One region of the Streptomyces azureus genome, then DNA from elsewhere that is predicted to be linked to it. Evidence: riboswitches for the same ligand, from Rfam matches in the RefSeq annotation. Region 1 holds a riboswitch; each other region holds the start of a gene.
What was found. A riboswitch is a leader RNA that binds a small molecule or an ion and turns the genes downstream of it on or off. The one in region 1 is predicted to bind cobalamin.
Positions count from the first base shown of each region.

Region 2: it holds a riboswitch for cobalamin, as region 1 does, so the genes downstream of both, AOQ53_RS09520 (ribonucleoside-diphosphate reductase subunit alpha) here and AOQ53_RS25980 (energy-coupling factor ABC transporter permease) in region 1, are expected to answer to the same signal.
Region 3: it holds a riboswitch for cobalamin, as region 1 does, so the genes downstream of both, AOQ53_RS31040 (cobalamin biosynthesis protein) here and AOQ53_RS25980 (energy-coupling factor ABC transporter permease) in region 1, are expected to answer to the same signal.
Region 4: it holds a riboswitch for cobalamin, as region 1 does, so the genes downstream of both, AOQ53_RS33275 (ABC transporter substrate-binding protein) here and AOQ53_RS25980 (energy-coupling factor ABC transporter permease) in region 1, are expected to answer to the same signal.

Region 1 is NZ_DF968341.1:13,565-18,186, forward strand. It holds gene AOQ53_RS25970 (MDR family MFS transporter) at 1-130, shown strand, start outside; gene AOQ53_RS25975 (serine/threonine-protein kinase) at 374-1,759, shown strand; cobalamin riboswitch at 1,850-2,210, shown strand; gene AOQ53_RS25980 (energy-coupling factor ABC transporter permease) at 2,241-2,942, shown strand; gene AOQ53_RS25985 (energy-coupling factor ABC transporter substrate-binding protein) at 2,939-3,307, shown strand; gene cbiQ (cobalt ECF transporter T component CbiQ) at 3,313-4,062, shown strand; gene AOQ53_RS25995 (energy-coupling factor ABC transporter ATP-binding protein) at 4,059-4,622, shown strand, end outside.
Region 2 is NZ_DF968231.1:17,758-22,379, reverse strand. It holds gene AOQ53_RS09540 (GntR family transcriptional regulator) at 1-490, shown strand, start outside; gene AOQ53_RS09535 (DUF3311 domain-containing protein) at 633-899, shown strand; gene mctP (monocarboxylate uptake permease MctP) at 896-2,524, shown strand; gene AOQ53_RS09525 (GNAT family N-acetyltransferase) at 2,597-3,103, shown strand; cobalamin riboswitch at 3,156-3,284, shown strand; gene AOQ53_RS09520 (ribonucleoside-diphosphate reductase subunit alpha) at 3,408-4,622, shown strand, end outside.
Region 3 is NZ_DF968379.1:1,327-5,948, reverse strand. It holds gene AOQ53_RS31045 (cobyric acid synthase) at 1-483, opposite strand, end outside; gene AOQ53_RS31040 (cobalamin biosynthesis protein) at 480-1,421, opposite strand; cobalamin riboswitch at 1,523-1,661, opposite strand; gene AOQ53_RS31035 (hypothetical protein) at 1,792-2,013, opposite strand; gene AOQ53_RS31030 (inorganic phosphate transporter) at 2,048-3,292, opposite strand; partial or broken gene AOQ53_RS31025 (IS200/IS605 family accessory protein TnpB-related protein) at 3,523-4,370, shown strand.
Region 4 is NZ_DF968404.1:12,499-17,120, forward strand. It holds gene AOQ53_RS33260 (hypothetical protein) at 1-33, opposite strand, end outside; gene AOQ53_RS33265 (APC family permease) at 286-1,926, opposite strand; gene AOQ53_RS33270 (CoA-binding protein) at 2,102-2,509, opposite strand; cobalamin riboswitch at 2,617-2,777, shown strand; gene AOQ53_RS33275 (ABC transporter substrate-binding protein) at 2,861-3,877, shown strand; partial or broken gene AOQ53_RS33280 (FecCD family ABC transporter permease) at 3,874-4,622, shown strand, end outside.

The DNA.
Region 1 (4,622 bases):
CGGCTCCCTGCTCGACACCGGCCTCCCGGCCGCCGTCCCCTGGCTGGTCCTCGCGGCCGTACCCGCTCTGGCGGTGGCACTGCTGCCGCGCCGGGAGGAGCGGGCGCGGGGGGCGGGCGCGGCAGCCTGACCGGCACGCGTGCTCTGAGACGAAGGCCTGGCAACCACGCGCACCGCAGCATCACCCCGGCGGACGGCTCCTTAGCTCCCCGGTTTCCGGAACCGTTCCGTCCCACGACACCGCACCGGGGAACGGTGGTCACGCGGCGCCAGTATCCTGGGTCGGCTGCGGCACCCCCCACCAACCTCCGCTCCGACGCGGGGAGTTACGGCCTGCGGCGAGGACCTTCCCACGAGCATAGGACGAGGACGAGTGCTGCTAGCGGGCCGCTACCGGCTGGACGTTGAGATCGGGCGCGGCGGAATGGGAGAGGTCTGGCGTGCGTACGACGAGACGCTCGCCAGAGCGGTGGCCGTCAAGCTGCTGCTGCCTCAGGACACGGACGCGACGGCGGCCTCCCGGTTCCGCCTGGAGGCCCAGACGGCCGGGCGTCTGAACCATCCCAACGTGGTCGGGGTCCTGGACTTCGGCGAGTACGACAACCGGCTCTACCTCGTGATGGAGCTGGTCGAGGGCGACAGCCTCGCCCGGGTGCTGTCCGTCTCCGGCGCGCTCCCGGCCGAGCGGGTGGCAGCGCTCGCCGCGCAGGCCGCCGCCGGACTCGCCGCCGCGCACCAGCAGGGCATCGTGCACCGGGACGTCAAACCCGCCAACCTCCTGCTGGACGCGGGCGGCACGCTGAAGATCGGCGACTTCGGCATCGCGCGCTTCCTCGACGACCCGGGCGCCGCGCTCACCGCCACCGGCCAGATCGTCGGCACCGGCCTCTACCTCGCGCCCGAACGGGCCCTGGGCCGGCCGGCGGGTCCCGCCTCCGACATGTACTCCCTGGGGTGCGTGCTCTACCAGCTCCTCAGCGGCCGCCCGCCGTTCCAGGCCGACACCGCCGTCGCACTCCTCCACCAGCACCTCGACAACGCCCCCGTACCGCCCCGCGAACTCGGTGTCACCGGTCTGCCGCCGGCCTTCGAGAGCTATCTCCTCGCCCTGCTCGCCAAACAGCCCGAGGACCGGCCCACGGCGCAACAGTCCGCCGAGTGGTTCGCCGGCGGCGCCTGGCGGGGGCTGCCCGAGCCGCTGCCGGAGGCGGCGTCCCCGATGCCGTCCTCCGGGCCGGGACCGTACGCGGCGGCCGGCACCGGCAACCCGGCCACGTACGCGCTGCCCACGGGGGCTCGCACCGCCCCGGGCGGGCGTTCACGTCGCGCCGCGCCCCGCAACGGCCTCGGCAACCACCGGAGACTGGCCGCGACGGTGGCCGCGGCGGCGCTCTTCCTCGCCGCGATGCTCACCGGCATGATGTGGTTCTCGCCCGACAAGACCGCGACGGAGGGCACGGAACCCGACGCGTCCCCGTCCGCGAGCAGCCCGGCCGCCACCTCGTCCCCCGATTCCGCCGAGCCCCTCTCCTCCGCCCCGGCTGCCGCCACGACTCCCACCGCCGGCACCGTGGCCGATGTCACCCCCTCCCCCGCGACACCCGACACTCCCCCTCCCGCCGAACCGACGCCCGGCCTCGCGAGCCCGACGCAGGAGACGAGCAGCGGCCCACCGGAGAAAGCGGACAAGCCCAAGCAGGAACAGCCTCCGCGGTCCTGGGAGAACGGGGAGGACGATGACGACGAGGGCGACGACTGAGCCCTCCTGCGCCGGTGTGCGAGCGGTCGCCCCTTCACGCGCCCCCTCGCGCGCCCCCTCGGCTGGCTTGTCATGGCCCTTATCTCGGCATTACTGTCACCACGCCTTGGTGAACGGGAAATCCGGTGTGATGCCGGTGCGGCCCTCGCCACTGTGATCGGGAAGTCCGGCTCCGGCCCTCGCGGGCAGCCACTGGGTCCTAGGGCCCTGGCGCCACATTCCCGTCTGCCGCGCGACGCCTGGCACGCGCGCTCGCCGCGTTGCCGAATCGCCCACGTGGCTCCGCCACGAGGACGCTCCGGCGCCTTGCGATCGCTCGCGCCAGACGCCGCGCGGCCCGCCCTTCGGGCGGACGACGGGAATGTGACGCCAGGGCCCAGGGACCCGGGAAGGCGGAGTACGGGCGGTGGGACCCGTGAGCCAGGAGACCGGCCAAGGCGCGTCAACCATCCACGAGGTGCTGGAGAGGGTCTGCTGAGCCATGCACATTGCCGAGGGTTTCCTGCCTCCGGCGCACGCGGTCGCCTGGGGTGTCACGTCTGCGCCGTTCGTCGTCCACGGAGTCCGGTCGCTCACCCGTGAGGTGCGCGAGCACCCCGAGAGCACCCTGCTCCTCGGCGCCTCCGGCGCCTTCACGTTCGTCCTGTCCGCCCTGAAACTGCCGTCCGTCACCGGCAGCTGCTCCCACCCCACCGGCACGGGCCTGGGAGCCATCCTGTTCCGGCCGCCCGTCATGGCGGTGCTGGGCACGATCACCCTCCTCTTCCAGGCACTGCTGCTCGCGCACGGCGGTCTCACCACGCTCGGCGCCAACGTCTTCTCCATGGCGATCGTCGGGCCGTGGGCGGGATACGCGGTGTACCGGCTGCTGCGGCGGTACGACGTGCCGCTGATGGTCGCCGTGTTCTTCGCGGCGTTCGTCGCCGACCTGTCCACCTACTGCGTCACCAGCGTGCAGCTGGCGCTCGCGTTCCCCGACCCGGGCAGCGGGTTCCTGGGCGCGCTCGGCAAGTTCGGCTCCATCTTCGCCGTCACCCAGATCCCGCTGGCGGTGAGCGAGGGACTGCTGACGGTGCTCGTGATGCGGCTGCTGGTGCAGTCCAGCAAGGGCGAACTGACCCGGCTGGGTGTGCTCATCGCCGATAAGCAGTCCCGCAGCGAGACCGAGGCGGTGGCCCGGTGAGCAGGAACACGAAGATCAACGTCCTGCTGCTGCTCGCCGTGGCCGCGCTCGCCGTACTGCCGCTCGCGCTGGGCCTCGGCGACCACAAGGAGGAGCCGTTCACGGGCGCCGACGGCGAGGCGGAGACGGCGATCACCGAGATCGAGCCGGACTACGAGCCCTGGTTCTCGCCCCTGTACGAGCCGCCGTCCGGTGAGATCGAGTCGGCGCTGTTCTCCCTCCAGGCGGCCCTGGGCGCCGGTTTCCTCGCCTACTACTTCGGCCTGCGCCGGGGCCGGCGGCAGGGTGAGCAGCGGACGCGGGAGCGGGACTCCGGGAGCCCGGCGGCCGACGCCGCCGAGGAGTCCACGGCCGAAAGGGCCTGAGCCGCGTGCTGCCGATCGACGCGGCGGCGCACAGCAGTCGCTGGCGCCGCCGCCATCCCGTGGACAAGGCCGTGCTCGGGCTGGGTCTGACCCTCCTGGCGATCTCGCTGCCGCCCTGGCCGGGCGCGGCTCTGGTGCTGCTGACCGCCCTGGTGGTGCTGCTGGGTCCGGCGGGCGTGCCCTGGCGCCGGCTGTGGCGGGCCTACCGGGTGCCGTTGGGTTTCTGTGTGACGGGCGCGTTGACGCTGCTCGTGCAGGTCGGCGGGCCGGAGGGCTTCGTCTCCCCCGCCGGTGACGGGCCGCTGCGGGCCGGGGAGTTGCTGCTGCGCACTTCGGCGGCGTCCCTGGGGGTGCTGCTGTTCGCGTTCACCACGCCCATGTCCGACCTGCTGCCGCGTCTGGTACGGGCCGGGGTGCCCGCGCCGGTCGTCGACGTCGCGCTCGTGACGTACCGCATGAGCTTCCTGCTGCTGGACTCCGTGCGCCGGGTCCGTGACGCGCAGGCCGCCCGGCTCGGCCACACCACCCGGGCCGCCGCCTGGCGTTCGCTGGGCGGTCTCGGCGCCACCGCGTTCGTCCGGGCCTTCGACCGGGCGGTCCGCCTCCAGGCCGGTCTCGCCGGGCGCGGCTACGACGGCACCCTGCGCGTCCTGGTGCCCGAGGCCCGCGTCTCCGTCCGCTTCACGGCCGCCAGTTGCGTGCTCCTCACGGCGCTGGCCGTCCTCACCTTCGTACTGGAAAGGCCGCTGACATGAGCGAGCCCGCCCTCGTCGCCCTGCGGGGCGCGTCCTTCGCCTACGAGGACGGCCCGGCCGTGCTCAGCGGCCTCGACTTCGAGATCCGCGAGGGGCGCGCGCTCGCGCTGCTCGGCCGCAACGGCAGTGGCAAGACCACGCTGATGCGGCTCCTCAGCGGCGGACTGCGGCCTCACGCGGGCCGGTTGACGGTCGACGGGCAGCCGGTTACGTACGACCGCAAGGGCCTGACCCGGTTGCGGACGACCGTCCAGCTGGTGGTGCAGGATCCGGACGACCAGCTCTTCGCGGCGTCCGTCGAGCAGGACGTGTCGTTCGGGCCGCTGAACCTCGGCCTGGACGACACGCAGGTGCGGGCGCGGGTGGCGGAGGCGCTCGCCGCCCTGGACATCACCGCCCTGGCCGACCGGCCCACCCATCTGCTCTCCTACGGGCAGCGCAAACGCACCGCCATCGCGGGCGCGGTCGCCATGCGGCCCCGTGTCCTCGTCCTCGACGAGCCGACGGCCGGACTCGACCCCGACGGCCAGGAACGGCTCCTCACCACGCTGGACGGACTC
Region 2 (4,622 bases), on a different contig from region 1:
GCTGCAACTGACCTCCTACACCGAGGACATGCGCGCCCAGGGTCTCGAACCCACCTCGCAGCTCCTCGACATCGGCTACATCACCGCCGACGACCGCCTCGCCGGGCTGCTCGACATCACGACCGGCGGGCGCGTGCTGCGCATCGAGCGGCTGCGCATGGCCAACGGCGAGCCGATGGCCATCGAGACCACCCACCTCAGCGCGAAGCGCTTCCCGGCCCTGCGCCGGTCCCTGGTGAAGTACACATCCCTCTACACCGCGCTCGCAGAGGTCTACGACGTCCACCTCGCGGAAGCCGAGGAGACCATCGAGACCTCACTGGCCACCCCGCGCGAGGCCGGCCTGCTCGGCACGGACGTCGGCCTGCCGATGCTGATGCTCTCCCGGCACTCACTGGACCGGGAGGGCCAACCGGTGGAGTGGGTGCGGTCGGTGTACCGCGGGGACCGGTACAAGTTCGTGGCGCGTCTGAAGCGGCCTCAGGAGTAGTGCGCACCGGGCGGCGCGACTGCTGCTGAGCTCGGCTTCTTTTGAGTACCGCATTACGGACGAGGGGTTCCGTTCCCGCCACACTCTGACCTAGATTGCCTGCGCATTACACAGGTGATCACTGAGGGGACGGAGCCGCCTGATGTCGCAAGCCCCAGAAGCCGGCAGAGGGGCGACGGTGACGCCGATGCGCGTCGTCATCGCTCTCTGCCTCATAGCGCCCTTCGTGGCCATGTTGTGGGTCGGCTCGTACGCCAAGACCGACCCGGCCTTCATCGGGATCCCGTTCTTCTACTGGTACCAGATGGCGTGGGTGCTGATCTCCACCGTACTGACGGTGATCGCCTACAAGCTGTGGCAGCGTGACCAGCGCGCCCGCTCTGCCGCGAAGGGCGGTGCGTCGGAGTGAAGGACGGCGTGAACGGCGTCGCACTCGCCGTCTTCATCTTCTTCTTCCTGCTCGTCACCGTCATGGGCTTCCTGGCCGCGCGGTGGCGCAAGGCCGAGAACGAGCACAGCCTGGACGAGTGGGGCCTGGGCGGCCGCTCGTTCGGCACCTGGGTCACCTGGTTCCTGCTCGGCGGCGACCTGTACACGGCGTACACCTTCGTCGCCGTCCCCGCGGCGATCTACGCGGCGGGCGCGGCCGGCTTCTTCGCGGTGCCGTACACCATCTTGGTCTACCCGCTGATCTTCACGTTCCTCCCCCGCCTGTGGTCGGTCTCGCACAAGCACGGGTACGTGACGACGTCCGACTTCGTGCGCGGCCGCTTCGGCTCCAAGGGCCTCTCCCTGGCCGTGGCCCTCACCGGCATCCTCGCGACGATGCCGTACATCGCGCTCCAGCTCGTCGGCATCCAGGCCGTACTGGACGTGATGGGCGTCGGCGGCGGCGAGAACACCAACTGGTTCATCAAGGACCTGCCGCTGCTGATCGCCTTCGGTGTGCTGGCGGCGTACACGTACTCGTCGGGTCTGCGGGCGCCGGCGCTGATCGCGTTCGTGAAGGACACGCTGATCTACATCGTCATCGCGGTGGCGATCATCTACATCCCGATCAAGCTGGGCGGCTTCGACGAGATCTTCGCCAAGGCCGGCGAGGCGTACGGTCAGACCAACCCGGCGACGGGCGCGCCGCGCGGTGCGCTGGTCCCGGCGGAGGCGGGGCAGTGGACGTACGCCACGCTGGCGCTGGGCTCCGCGCTCGCGCTCTTCATGTACCCGCACTCGATCACGGCGACGCTGTCCTCCAAGAGCCGTGAGGTGATCCGCCGCAACACCACGATCCTGCCGCTGTACTCGCTGATGCTGGGCCTGCTCGCGCTGCTCGGCTTCATGGCGATCGCCGCCGGGATCAAGGTGCAGAACGGGCAGCTGGCGATCCCGCAGCTGTTCGAGACCATGTTCCCGGACTGGTTCGCGGGCGTGGCCTTCGCGGCGATCGGTATCGGGGCCCTGGTCCCGGCGGCCATCATGTCCATCGCGGCCGCGAACCTCTTCACCCGCAACATCTACAAGGACTTCATCAAGCCCGACGCCACACCCGCCCAGGAGACCAAGGTCTCGAAGCTGGTCTCCCTGCTGGTGAAGGTGGGCGCACTGGCCTTCGTCCTCACCATGGACAAGACGGTCGCCATCAACTTCCAGCTGCTCGGCGGCATCTGGATCCTCCAGACCTTCCCGGCCCTGGTCGGCGGCCTGTTCACCCGCTGGTTCCACCGCTGGGCGCTGCTCGCGGGCTGGGCGGTCGGCATGGTCTACGGCACGGTCGCGGCGTACGGCGTCGCCTCCCCGACCCAGAAGCACTTCGGCGGCTCGTCGAAGGAGATCCCGGGCATCGGCGAGATCGGCTACATCGGCCTCACGGCGTTCGTCCTGAACGTCGTCGTCACCGTCGTCCTGACCTTCGTCCTCAGGGCCCTGAAGGCCCCCGACGGCATCGACGAGACCAAGCCGGAGGACTACACGGCCGACGCGGGCGACCCCGGGGTCCAGGTGGAGCTTCCGCCGGCGACGGCGGGCACCTCGCACTGAGTCGTAGGTGACAACGGGCCGTCGGTGAGAAACCGGCGGCCCGCTGTCATACCCGTCCCGCACACTCGGACCATGGACATCCTCATCCGGCGAGTGAAGCCCACCGAATACGACGCCCTCGGCGAGATCACCGCCCAGGCCTATCTGAAGGACGGCCTCCTCGACTTCGGTGAGAGCGACTGGTACCTCGGCGAACTCAAGGACGTGGCCAAGCGGGCCGCCGCCGCGGACGTCCTGGTGGCCACCCGGGGCGAACACCTCCTCGGTGGCGTCACCTTCGTCCCCGCCGGCGGTCCCATGGCCGACATCGCCCTGCACTCAGAGGCCGAGATACGGATGCTCGCCGTCGCCCACGAAGCCCGCGGCCGCGGCGCCGGAGAGGCCCTCGTCCGCGCCTGCGTCGACCGCGCCCGTGCGACGGACGGCTGCGTCCGCGTCGTCCTGTCGACGCAGCGCACCATGCACGCCGCCCACCGCATCTACGAACGCCTCGGCTTCGTCCGTGTCCCGGAGCGCGACTGGAACCCGATTCCGGAGCTCGACGACATCACTCTCCTCACCTACGAGTTGACGCTGTGAAACCGACGCGACACTACATCTAGGGGTGCTTTCTCCACCCGGCACAAGATGTATGCTCGTGCTCGCTGTCGCCGCAGGGGAATCCGGTGTGAATCCGGAACTGTCCCGCAACGGTGTACCCATGCCTCTTCATGCGTGTATGGGAGTCAGTCCGAGGACCTGCCGACAGCGCGCCCGGCCGTCCGGCCGGTGTGCCTGACGTCCGGGCCTCGTGGAATGGGCCGGTGGACGCGACGCCGCGTGCGCTCGTGTGCTGCCCGCTGCCCTGCGCGAGGCCCCCGTGCCGAGCGAGGGAGAGCCCCACGTGACCATCGCGCCAGCCGATCCGGTCTCAGCCGCCGAAAAAGAGCCCGACGGTCCCGGTGCCGCGCTGCTGCGGACCCTGACCGAGCTGACCGCCGACCTCCCCGACGCCGACCCCGGCCGGGTCGCCGCCGCCGCGCTGCGGGGCCGGTCCGCGCGGGCCGACGAGTCGGAGCTGCGCGAGCTGGCGACGGAGGCGGCCGCCGGCCTCATCTCCGAGGATCCCGCCTACTCCCGGCTGGCCGCGCGCCTGCTGACGATCGGCATCCGCGCCGAGGCCGCCTCGCAGGGCGTCACGTGCTTCACCGAGTCCGTCGCGGTCGGGCACCGGGAGGGCCTCATCGCCGACCGGACCGCCGAGTTCGTGCGCCTCCACGCCGCCCGTCTCGACGCCCTGATCGACACGGCCGCCGACGACCGCTTCGGCTACTTCGGCCTGCGTACGCTCCACAGCCGCTACCTGCTCCGGCATCCGCTCACCCGCAAGGTCATCGAGACACCCCAGCACTTCATGCTGCGGGTGGCCGCCGGTCTCGCCGAGGACGACACCTCCCGGGCCGTCGACGAGGTCGCCGCGCTCTACGGGCTGATGAGCCGGCTCGACTACCTCCCCTCCTCCCCCACCCTCTTCAACTCCGGCACGCGGCACCCCCAGATGTCGTCCTGCTACCTGCTCGACTCCCCCAAGGACGAGCTGGACTCGATCTACGACCGGTACCACCAGGTGGCGCGGCTGTCGAAGCACGCCGGCGGCATCGGCATCGCGTACTCCCGTGTCCGTGCGCGCGGTTCGCTGATCCGCGGCACCAACGGCCACTCCAACGGCATCGTCCCGTTCCTGAAGACCCTCGACGCCTCGGTCGCCGCCGTGAACCAGGGCGGCCGCCGCAAGGGCGCCGCCGCGGTCTACCTGGAGACCTGGCACTCCGACATCGAGGAGTTCCTGGAGCTGCGGGACAACACCGGCGAGGACGCCCGCCGTACGCACAACCTGAACCTCGCGCACTGGGTGCCCGACGAGTTCATGCGGCGGGTGAACGCCGACGCTCAGTGGTCGCTGTTCTCCCCCTCGGACGTGCCCGAGCTGGTCGATCTGTGGGGCGAGGAGTTCGACGCCGCGTACCGGGCGGCCGAGGCGAAGGGTCTCGCGAAGAAGACCCTGCCGGCCCGCGAGCTGTACGGCCGCATGATGCGCACCCTCGCGCAGACCGGCAAC
Region 3 (4,622 bases), on a different contig from region 1:
GGGGAGCCCGGCGTTGCGGGCGATCCCCATGTTGACGATGTCGGTCCGCCGCAGGTTGATCTCGGCGGGACTGCCCGCCCCCTCACAGATCACCGCGTCATACGTGCCCCGCAACTGCTCCAGGCAGTCCAGCACGGTCCCGAGCAGCTTCTGCTGCCGTCCGCCGTGGTACCCGCGGGCGCTGAGCTCCCCGACCGGCTTGCCCAGCAGCACGACCTGACTGCTGCGCTCGCCGCCGGGCTTGAGCAGCACCGGGTTCATCAGCGCGGTCGGCTCGACCCGGCAGGCCTGCGCCTGCATGGCCTGCGCCCGACCGATCTCGGCGCCTTCCTTCGTCACGAAGGAGTTGAGGGACATGTTCTGCGCCTTGAAGGGCGCGACCTTGACGCCCTGCCGCACCAGCCACCGGCAGATCCCGGCGGTCACGACGCTCTTGCCGGCGTCGGAGGTGGTACCGGCGACCAGAAGCCCACCGCCCGTCATGACGTACGCCCTTTCGCGATGCGGCGCGCGGCGACACAGACGCCGAGCGCGAGCCAGCCGACACGCCTGGACAGCCGTACGGCCCGTTCGATGTCCTGGGTGGCGACGCCGAGCCCCGCCCCGTTGAGCACCGGCCGGTGCTCGACGCGCCCGCCGTAAGACAAGGTCCCGCCCAGCCGCACCCCGAGCGCCCCCGCGAACGAGGCCTCCACGGGCCCGGCGTTGGGGCTCGGATGCTTGGCGGCATCGGCACGCCAGGCCCGCACGGCTCCCCGTGGGTCGTCCCCTGCCAGGGCCGCGAGTACGGCGGTCAGCCGGGCCCCCGGCCATCCGGCGAGATCGTCCAGCCGCGCGGAGGCCCACCCGTACCGCCGGTACCGGGCCGACTTGTGCCCGACCATGGCGTCGAGGGTGTTGACGGCCCGGAACCCGAGGAGCCCCGGCACACCGCCGACGGCCCCCCACACGAGCGCCCCCACGACCGCGTCGGAGGTGTTCTCGGCGACGGACTCGACCACGGCCCGGGCGATCCCGTCGGCGTCGAGCGCCTGCGGATCCCGCCCGCACAGATGCGGCAGCCGCGCCCGGGCCCCGTCGACGTCCCCCGCTTCCAGGGCACGCCCGATGGCCCGCGCCTCCCGTGCGAGCGAAGTCCCCCCGACCACGGCCCAGGTGGCGGCACCGGTCAGCGCGACGGAGGCGACGGCGGAGTCACGCACGGCACGCGCGGCGACGCCCCCGAGCGCGACGGCCCCTCCGGCGCACACCACGGTGTGCAGCGCGCCCCAGCCCCGGTGGTCCCGCCACAACACCCGTTCCACGGCGCCCGCGGCCCGCCCGAACACGGCGACCGGATGCCCCCGGCGAGGATCGCCGAGCAGCAGGTCACCGATCAGACCGGCGGCGGCGCCGTACGCGAAGACGCGACCGGCACCCATGGGCTCAGCCGGCCGCGGGGGCGGGCAGGGGTGGGGTACTGAACCTCGATCGGCAGCCGCGCATGGCGATATGTCCTCACTCAGGGTGTCCACGCCCTGGTTCGACTAGACCGGCGGTGAGAGTTCCTGGCTCCCGGGGATCGCTACCCCGGTGACAGTGGCGGGACCGCGCCGGACTTCCACCGGCTTCCTCTCCTGCCGCCGTTACTGGCCCCGGCAGTCCACCATGGCCGGGAACAGCCGTCAACTTGCCGTTGACCTGCGAGGGGAGACTGTGGAGAAGCCCACACCAGCCCCCTGCCACACGACGACCGGGCGGGACAGGACGAAGTCCTGTCCCGCCCGGCGGGAACCTCGTGAAGTCGGGCCGTCAGGCCACGATCAGATAGATCCCGTATCCCACAGCCGCCGCGCACGCCGCGAAGCAGGCGTACGCGCCGGTGACCGCGAGGCCCGCGGATCCGCCCTGGGCCACCGCCCGTTCGCGGCGGGACAGGCCGGTGATGCCGAGGGTGAACAGGCCCACCAGGGCCACGGTGACCACGAGGCTGACGCCGAAGACGGAGCCGAGGGCCGCCCAGTCGATCTTCATATCGGAGACTCTTCCTTGTTACCGGTCGGCGGGGTCAGACCGTGGTGGTCGTCGAGGGCGTCCGCTCGGCGGCGGCCTGGGCCGGGAACGACGGCACCGGGTCCTCCGTCGCCGTGCCGGTCGGCGGCGGCGTCACCGCGGCCATCGCCGTGGTCACCACACCGGCCGGCTCCGCCTCGTCGGTGTCGTTGACGTTGGTGTGGTCGACGACCTCACGCCGCGAGATCTTCCAGATCGCCGCGCTGGAGGCGACGAGGAAGACGGCCACCACCGCGGTACCCCAGCTGCCGAAGCCGGTGACGTACTCGGCGAGCGCGGCCACCAGGGCCGCCGCCGGCAGCGTCAGACCCCACGCGACGAACATCCGCGTCGCCGTCGACCAGCGGACGACGCCGCCCTTGCGGCCGAGGCCCGCGCCCATCACGGAGCCGGACACGGAGTGGGTCGTGGAGAGCGAGAAACCGAGGTGCGAGGAGGCCAGGATGACCGTCGCCGCGCTGGTCTGGGCGGCGAAGCCCTGCTGCGGCTGGAGGTCCGTCAGGCCCTTGCCCATGGTGCGGATGATGCGCCAGCCGCCGAGGTACGTGCCGAGCGCGATGGCGATACCCGCCGACAGGATGACCCACATGGGCGGGTCGGAGTCGGGGGCGACGGCGCCGCCGGCGACCAGGGCCAGGGTGATGACACCCATCGTCTTCTGGGCGTCGTTGGTGCCGTGGGCCAGGGAGACCAGGCCCGCGGAGGCGATCTGGCCGGCGCGGTAGCCCTTCTCGGAGGCCTTGCCGTCGGCCTTCTTGCCGAGGGAGTACGTCAGCCGCGTGGCGAGCAGTGCGGCGACGCCCGCGACCAGCGGGGCGGCGATCGCCGGGATCAGCACCTTGGTGACCAGGACGTCACCGTGTACCGCGCCGACGCCCGCCGAGGCGATCGTGGCGCCGATCAGGCCGCCCATCAGGGCGTGCGAGGAACTCGACGGCAGGCCGACCAGCCAGGTCAGCAGGTTCCAGAGGATCGCGCCGACCAGGGCGGCGAAGATGACCTCGGGACGGATGCCGGCCTCGTCGACGAGGCCCTTGGAGATCGTGTTTGCGACTTCCACGGACAGGAAGGCGCCGACCAGGTTGAGGACGGCGGACATGGCGACGGCGACCTTGGGCCTCATGGCACCCGTGGAGATGGTCGTGGCCATCGCGTTCGCCGTGTCGTGGAAACCGTTCGTGAAATCGAACGCGAGTGCGGTTACTACCACAATCGCGAGGATCAGCGAGAAGCTTTCCATTTACCCAGGCAATCGTTCGAGGTCATTGGCTGGACGAACGTAGGTAACCCGAGTGAACGGAAGGTGAACTGGGAGGGGCGCAGGGGTGTCTGCAATCGAGGGTTGCCGTTTCGCCCTGCTGTCAGGCTCCCCGCGCCCCAAGGGCCTAGGCCCCGCGCGCGAACTGTTTCAGTCGATCGAGTGACCCCTCGAAGAGATTCTGATCACCCGGCAGGCTCCCGGAGCCGTTGCTGACTGCTGGGGATGAGGAGGTGTTGCGGCTGGTCGGCGCGCATCTCGGGTCGCTGGCTTCCCGCGACCTGAAGCGGCGCTGCGCCGATGGGCTTGAGCATTCCGCGGAGACGTGGGCGCGGCGCAAGCGTGCTCTGAGCGGGGAGTCCTCGTCGCGGTGGGGGGCGGTATCACCAAGGCGACGCATGATCAATGGACGCTGTCGCTGCGTGCGCAGCTCGCCCGTATTCAGGGCCTGGAAGCCGGGGTGCGCACGATCGCGCACCGGTTGTCGCTGCCGGTGCGCGAGGAGGGCACCAAACGGGCGCCGGGCGGCTACCGGACCCGGCAGGAGTGGTTCGCCAAGACGCGCCGCCTGACGTGCTTGAGGACCGGCTCGCCGTCGGGCGTGCCGACCGCGAGGCAGGGCGGGTGCGCGTGGTACGAGGCGGGGCGACTGGCCCGCAACCGTCACCACCTCGACCAGGCGCAGCTCACCGAGGCCGCCTGGCGGCAGCAGTGGGAAGCGTCACGCTGGTTCCTCCAGGCCGACGGCGAGAGCGGGAAGCGGTTCGGGAGCGAGACGATCCGCCTCACGCCGGACGGTGAGGTCAGCATCAAGCTCCCGGCGCAGCTGGCGCATCTGGCGAACGCCGGGCACGGCCGGTGCGTCCTCACCGGCACCGTCGCCTTCCACCACCGGGACGAGGAGTGGGCCGACCGTGTGGCGGTGAACCGAGCCGTGGCCTACCGCATCCACCTCGATACCGGCCGAGGCCGCTGGTACGTCACCGCCTCGTGGACGATCCCGCCGGTCAAAACCGCTGCGCTGGCTCAGGCCCGCGCCGGCGGGATGATCGGCGTCGACAACGGTTGCGGTAGGTGGTCGACTAGGTCGCCTTGACTTAGACGAACCTGGCGCCCTTCGTCTTCCGCTCCGCCGGTCGACGTTCTTCCGGTGGGACGAGACGTCGTCTCCCTTCGGCCGGTTCGCCCCGAGGTCGGATCCTCGGCGAGGGCGGTGCCTCGCAGTTCGAGTGGCGCCGCGTACACGGCGAGCCGACGGCCGCGGCCTCGGGACGGTGTGTGGTCACGGGCCATGTTTCCCCGGGATGGCGAC
Region 4 (4,622 bases), on a different contig from region 1:
GAGCACGGTCGCCCGCAAACCCTTGGTCTTCATGTGGGTTGCTTCTCCCCGGTTTCAAGTTGTTCCGCCTGACGTTCAGGCGTTTCATGACGATCACGCTATGCCGTTCACGGAGGAATCGGCTCAACGCTTTCCAATACTTGGTCAGTTCATTTGGTGATCTTGGCGCTCGGTATCTCATGACGGTGCACAGCCGGAAGGCGGCGCCGCCCGCGCCGTATGAAGGGAACACCGTCAGCCGCCCACCGGGATGCCGTCACCCGATCAGTGGCCACGCTGAAAGGCTCAGTGCGCGGGCACGTCCACGACCACTACCTCGTCGATGCTGCGCTGGATCTCCTCGGGGCGTGAGGCGACGGCCCGGGCCCAGTGGTAGATGACCAGGGAGAAGACGGTGATGGCCAGGATGTCCCACCACAGCGGAATGTTGCCCCGCCCGCCGAAACCGCCCTGCCATGAGATCACGCCCATGCCGAGCAGGTAGACCGGAAGCCACTGGGCGGCCCTGAAGTCCATCCGGGGTGCGTCGGGCAGGTCCTTGCTCTTGGCGTAGAGGGCATAACCGCCGAGCAGTACGTAGCCGAGGACGATCGCCACGCCGAGCCGCCAGAGGACGTCCCAAGTGGCCCAGTAGATGACGAGGTTGGCCACCACGAAGGACAGCGGGGAGATCAGCCTGCCACCGGGGAGGCGGTAGGGGCGTTCGTGGTTCGGCAGCCTGTCGGTGAAGACGCCGTACGCCAGGGGGGCGCCCGCGTACATCAGGACGCTGGCCGAGGTGATGAAGCCGACCAGCTTCTGCCAGCTCGGGAAGGGGAGGAAGCAGAGGACACCCGTCACGAAGGAGAGGATCAGGCCGAACCACGGCACGCCGCGTGCGTCGACCTTCTCGAACAGCTTCGGCGCGTAGCCGTTCTTGGAGAGGCCGAAGGAGACGCGGGAGGTGGCGGTGGTGTAGATCAGGCCGGTGCCGCCGGGGGAGACCACGGCGTCGAGGTACAGCACGACGCTCAGCCAGCCCAGGCCCACCAGAGTCGCCAGGCCCGCCCAGGGGCCGTCGATCCCCGGGAACTTGAGGTCGGCCCAGCCGTGCGCGAACGTGCTGTGGGGCAGCGCGGCGATGAACACGACCTGGAGCAGGACGTAGATGATCGCACCGATCGCGACCGAGCCGAGGGTCGCGCGCGGCAGGTCACGCTTGGGGTTGCGGCTTTCCCCCGCGAGCTGGATCGCCTGCTCGAAGCCCAGCAGAGCGAAGATGATGCCGCTTGTGCTGATGGCGCTCAGCACACCCTTGGCGCCGAGCGGGGCGAAGCCCTCCGAGGTGAAGTTGCCCGGGTGGAAGTTGCCCACCGCGACCACGAAGATCGCGGCCAGCGGGACGGCGATCTTCCACCAGGTGGCCGCGCTGTTGGTGTGCGCCAACACCTTCACGCCGAGGAAGTTGACCGCGACGAAAACGGCCATCAGGAAGACCGCGACGATGAGACCGCTGGTCGTCAGGGTGCTGTCCTTCTGGTGCAGGAAGCCCTTCGCGAAGTCCCAGTGGCCGGCGTAGCCGATCATGGCCTCGACCTCGATCGGGGCCACGGTTGCCGCCTGCAGCCAGGCGAACCAGCCGAACGACATGCCGGCCAGGCCGCCGAACGCGTAGTGCGGATAACGGGCCGTGCCGCCCGCCACCGGGAACATGCCGCCGAGCTCGGCGTGCACCAGCGCGAGGAGGACGATGGCGACGGCGCCGATCACCCACGAGATGATCGCGGCCGGACCGGCCATCATGACGGCGTTCTTGGCGCCGTAGAGCCAGCCGGAGCCGATGATGGAACCGACGGAGGCCCACATCAGCCCGATGAGCCCGACGTCCCGGCGTAGTCCGCCCGGACTCCCCTTCACCCCCGGTACCGCATGGTCGACACTTACCATATTCTTAGGGGCCTCTCATAAAATGAACAGAGCGTTCGGCGTGCAAGAGGCCGTCAGGCTAGAAATCAATTGTCGACCGGCAGAAGACTGTTGCCGTGCATTTGACCGGACGCGGGGATTTCCTGGAGAAAGCTTCAGGAAACCTGTACGGGGAAATCAGGGAGCCGTTAAGGTCTCAGCCCAGTCGCGGGATCTCGATCGCCGGGCAGCGGTCCATCACCATCTCCAGGCCCGCGGCGCGGGTCCGGTCGTACGCCGCCTCGTCGATGACGCCGAGCTGGAACCACACCGCCTTCGCGCCCTTGGCGACCGCCTCGTCCGCGACGGCTCCGGCGAGATCGCTGTTCACGAACACGTCCACGACGTCCACGTCGAAGGGGATGTCCGCCAGACTGGCGTACCCCTGCTCGCCGTGCACCGTCTCCGCCTTGGGGTGCACGGGCACGACGCGCTTGCCGTAGCGCTGGAGCACGGCGGCGACGCCGTACGCCGCGCGCTGCCGGTTCGACGACAGGCCCACCACGGCCCAGGTGTCGCCGAGCTCGGTGAGGATCCTGCGGACCGTTGCCTCGTCGCCGTACACCGGCGGCCTCCTCGAAAGTCACGGAAGAACTGCTGTCGAACTGCTGTCTCCTCAACGGCGCGGGGTGCGCGGTGATTCCCCCGCACCCTCCGTGATAGCTTGCCGAGGCCAGTCGAACCCATGTACGTGGGTCAGGGAATCCGGTGCGAATCCGGAACTGACGCGCAGCGGTGAGGGGGACGGGCGGGGCCTCGGCCACTGGACGGCGTGTGTGACGTCCGGGAAGGCGCCCCGTACCGGACGAACCCGAGTCCGAAGACCTGCTGGCGGCCCCCGCGGCGGTCCGCGGCGGGGGAGCAGCGTACGACCGGGCTCCGCGATCGAGCCCTCGACGACTGAGGACTGGTTTCCGTGCCCCTCGCCCGACCTGCCCGTGCCGCCGTCCTGCTCGCGGCCGGCTCCCTGCTCCTGACCGGCTGCGGCGACTCGAAGGCCACCACCACGAAGGCCGCCGTCACCCTCGACAACTGCGGCCACGAGGTGCGCGTCGAGGCCGCGCCGCAACACGCCGTCTCCCTCAACCAGGGCACCACCGAGATCCTGCTCTCCCTCGGCCTCGCCGACCGCCTCGCGGGCACGGCCACCTGGACCGACCCGGTCATGAAGGGGCTGGCGAAGGCCAACGCGAAGGTGCCGCGCATTGCCGAGAACAACCCGTCGTTCGAACGGGTCCTGGACGCCGACCCCGACTTCGTCGCCGCCTCCTTCGTCTCCACCCTCGGCAAGGGCGGCGTCGCCACCCGCGAGCAGTTCGAGAAGCTCGGCGTGCCCACGTACGTCTCCCCGTCGGACTGCGCGGGCAAGGACAACTCCGGGGGCGGTGACGGCGCGCGCGCCAAGGCACTGGACATCGACACCGTCTACGGCGAAGTACGCGACCTGGCGACCGTGTTCGGGGTGAAGGAACGGGGCGACAAGCTCGTGGCCTCCCTCCAGCGGCGCATGGCGAAGGCCACGCGGGGCATCGACGCCTCCGACGTCACCCTCCTGTACTGGTTCGCCAACTCCGAGTCGCCCTACATGGCGGGCTGTTGCGGAGCGCCCGGCATCATCACCCGGTCCCTCGGCGCGAAGAACGTCTTCGACGACACGCACGAGGAGTGGCCGCAGATCAACTGGGAGACGGTCGCCGAACGCGACCCCGACGTCCTCGTCATCGGCGACCTGACCCGCAAGTCGCAGACCGCCGAGTCGGCAGCGAAGAAGATCGCCTTCCTGGAGTCCAACCCGGTCACCAGGAACATGGAAGCGGTCAAGCACAAGCGGTACGTCCTGCTGAGCGGGCAGGCCATGAACCCGACCATCCGCACGGTCGAGGGCGTGGAGAAGGTCGCCGACGGACTGCGCGAGTTCGGGCTCGTGAGGTGACGTTCCGCGGACCCGCGCTCGGTGTCGCGGGCGCCTTGCTGCTGGTGGTCTCCCTGGCCCTGGCGATCACCGTCGGCCCGGCCGACATCCGGGTCGCGGACGTCTGGTCCGTCGTCGCGGCCCACCTCGGGCTCGGCAGCTCGGACCTGACGCCGATCCGCGACGGGATCGTCTGGCAGCTGCGGCTGCCGCGCACCCTGCTCGCGGCCTTGTGCGGGGCCGGACTGGCCGTGTGCGGGGCGGTGATGCAGTCGCTGCTGCGCAATCCGCTCGCCGACCCGTTCGTGCTCGGGGTGTCCTCCGGCGCCTCCACCGGCGCGGTCGTGGTCGTCGTCCTGGGCGTGGGTGGCGGTGCCGTCTCGGTGTCCACGGGCGCGTTCCTCGGCGCCCTGGTGTCCTTCGCGCTGGTGCTGCTGCTCAGCCACACCCTCGGCGGCACCACCGACCGGGTCGTCCTCGCGGGCGTCGCCGCCATGCAGCTCTTCTCCGCGCTCACCTCCTTCATCGTGATGACCACCGCCGACGCCGAGACGACCCGCGGCGTGCTGTTCTGGCTCCTCGGCTCGCTCGGCGGTGCGGGCTGGACCGACGTGTGGCTGTGCCTGGCCGTCCTGGCCGTGACGCTGGTGATGTGCCTGTCGTATGCCCGTACCCTCGACGCCTTCTCCTTCGGGCAGGACGCGGCTGCCGCGCTCGGGGTGTCCGTGGCCCGCACCCGCCTGGTGCTCTTGTGCGTCACGGCCCT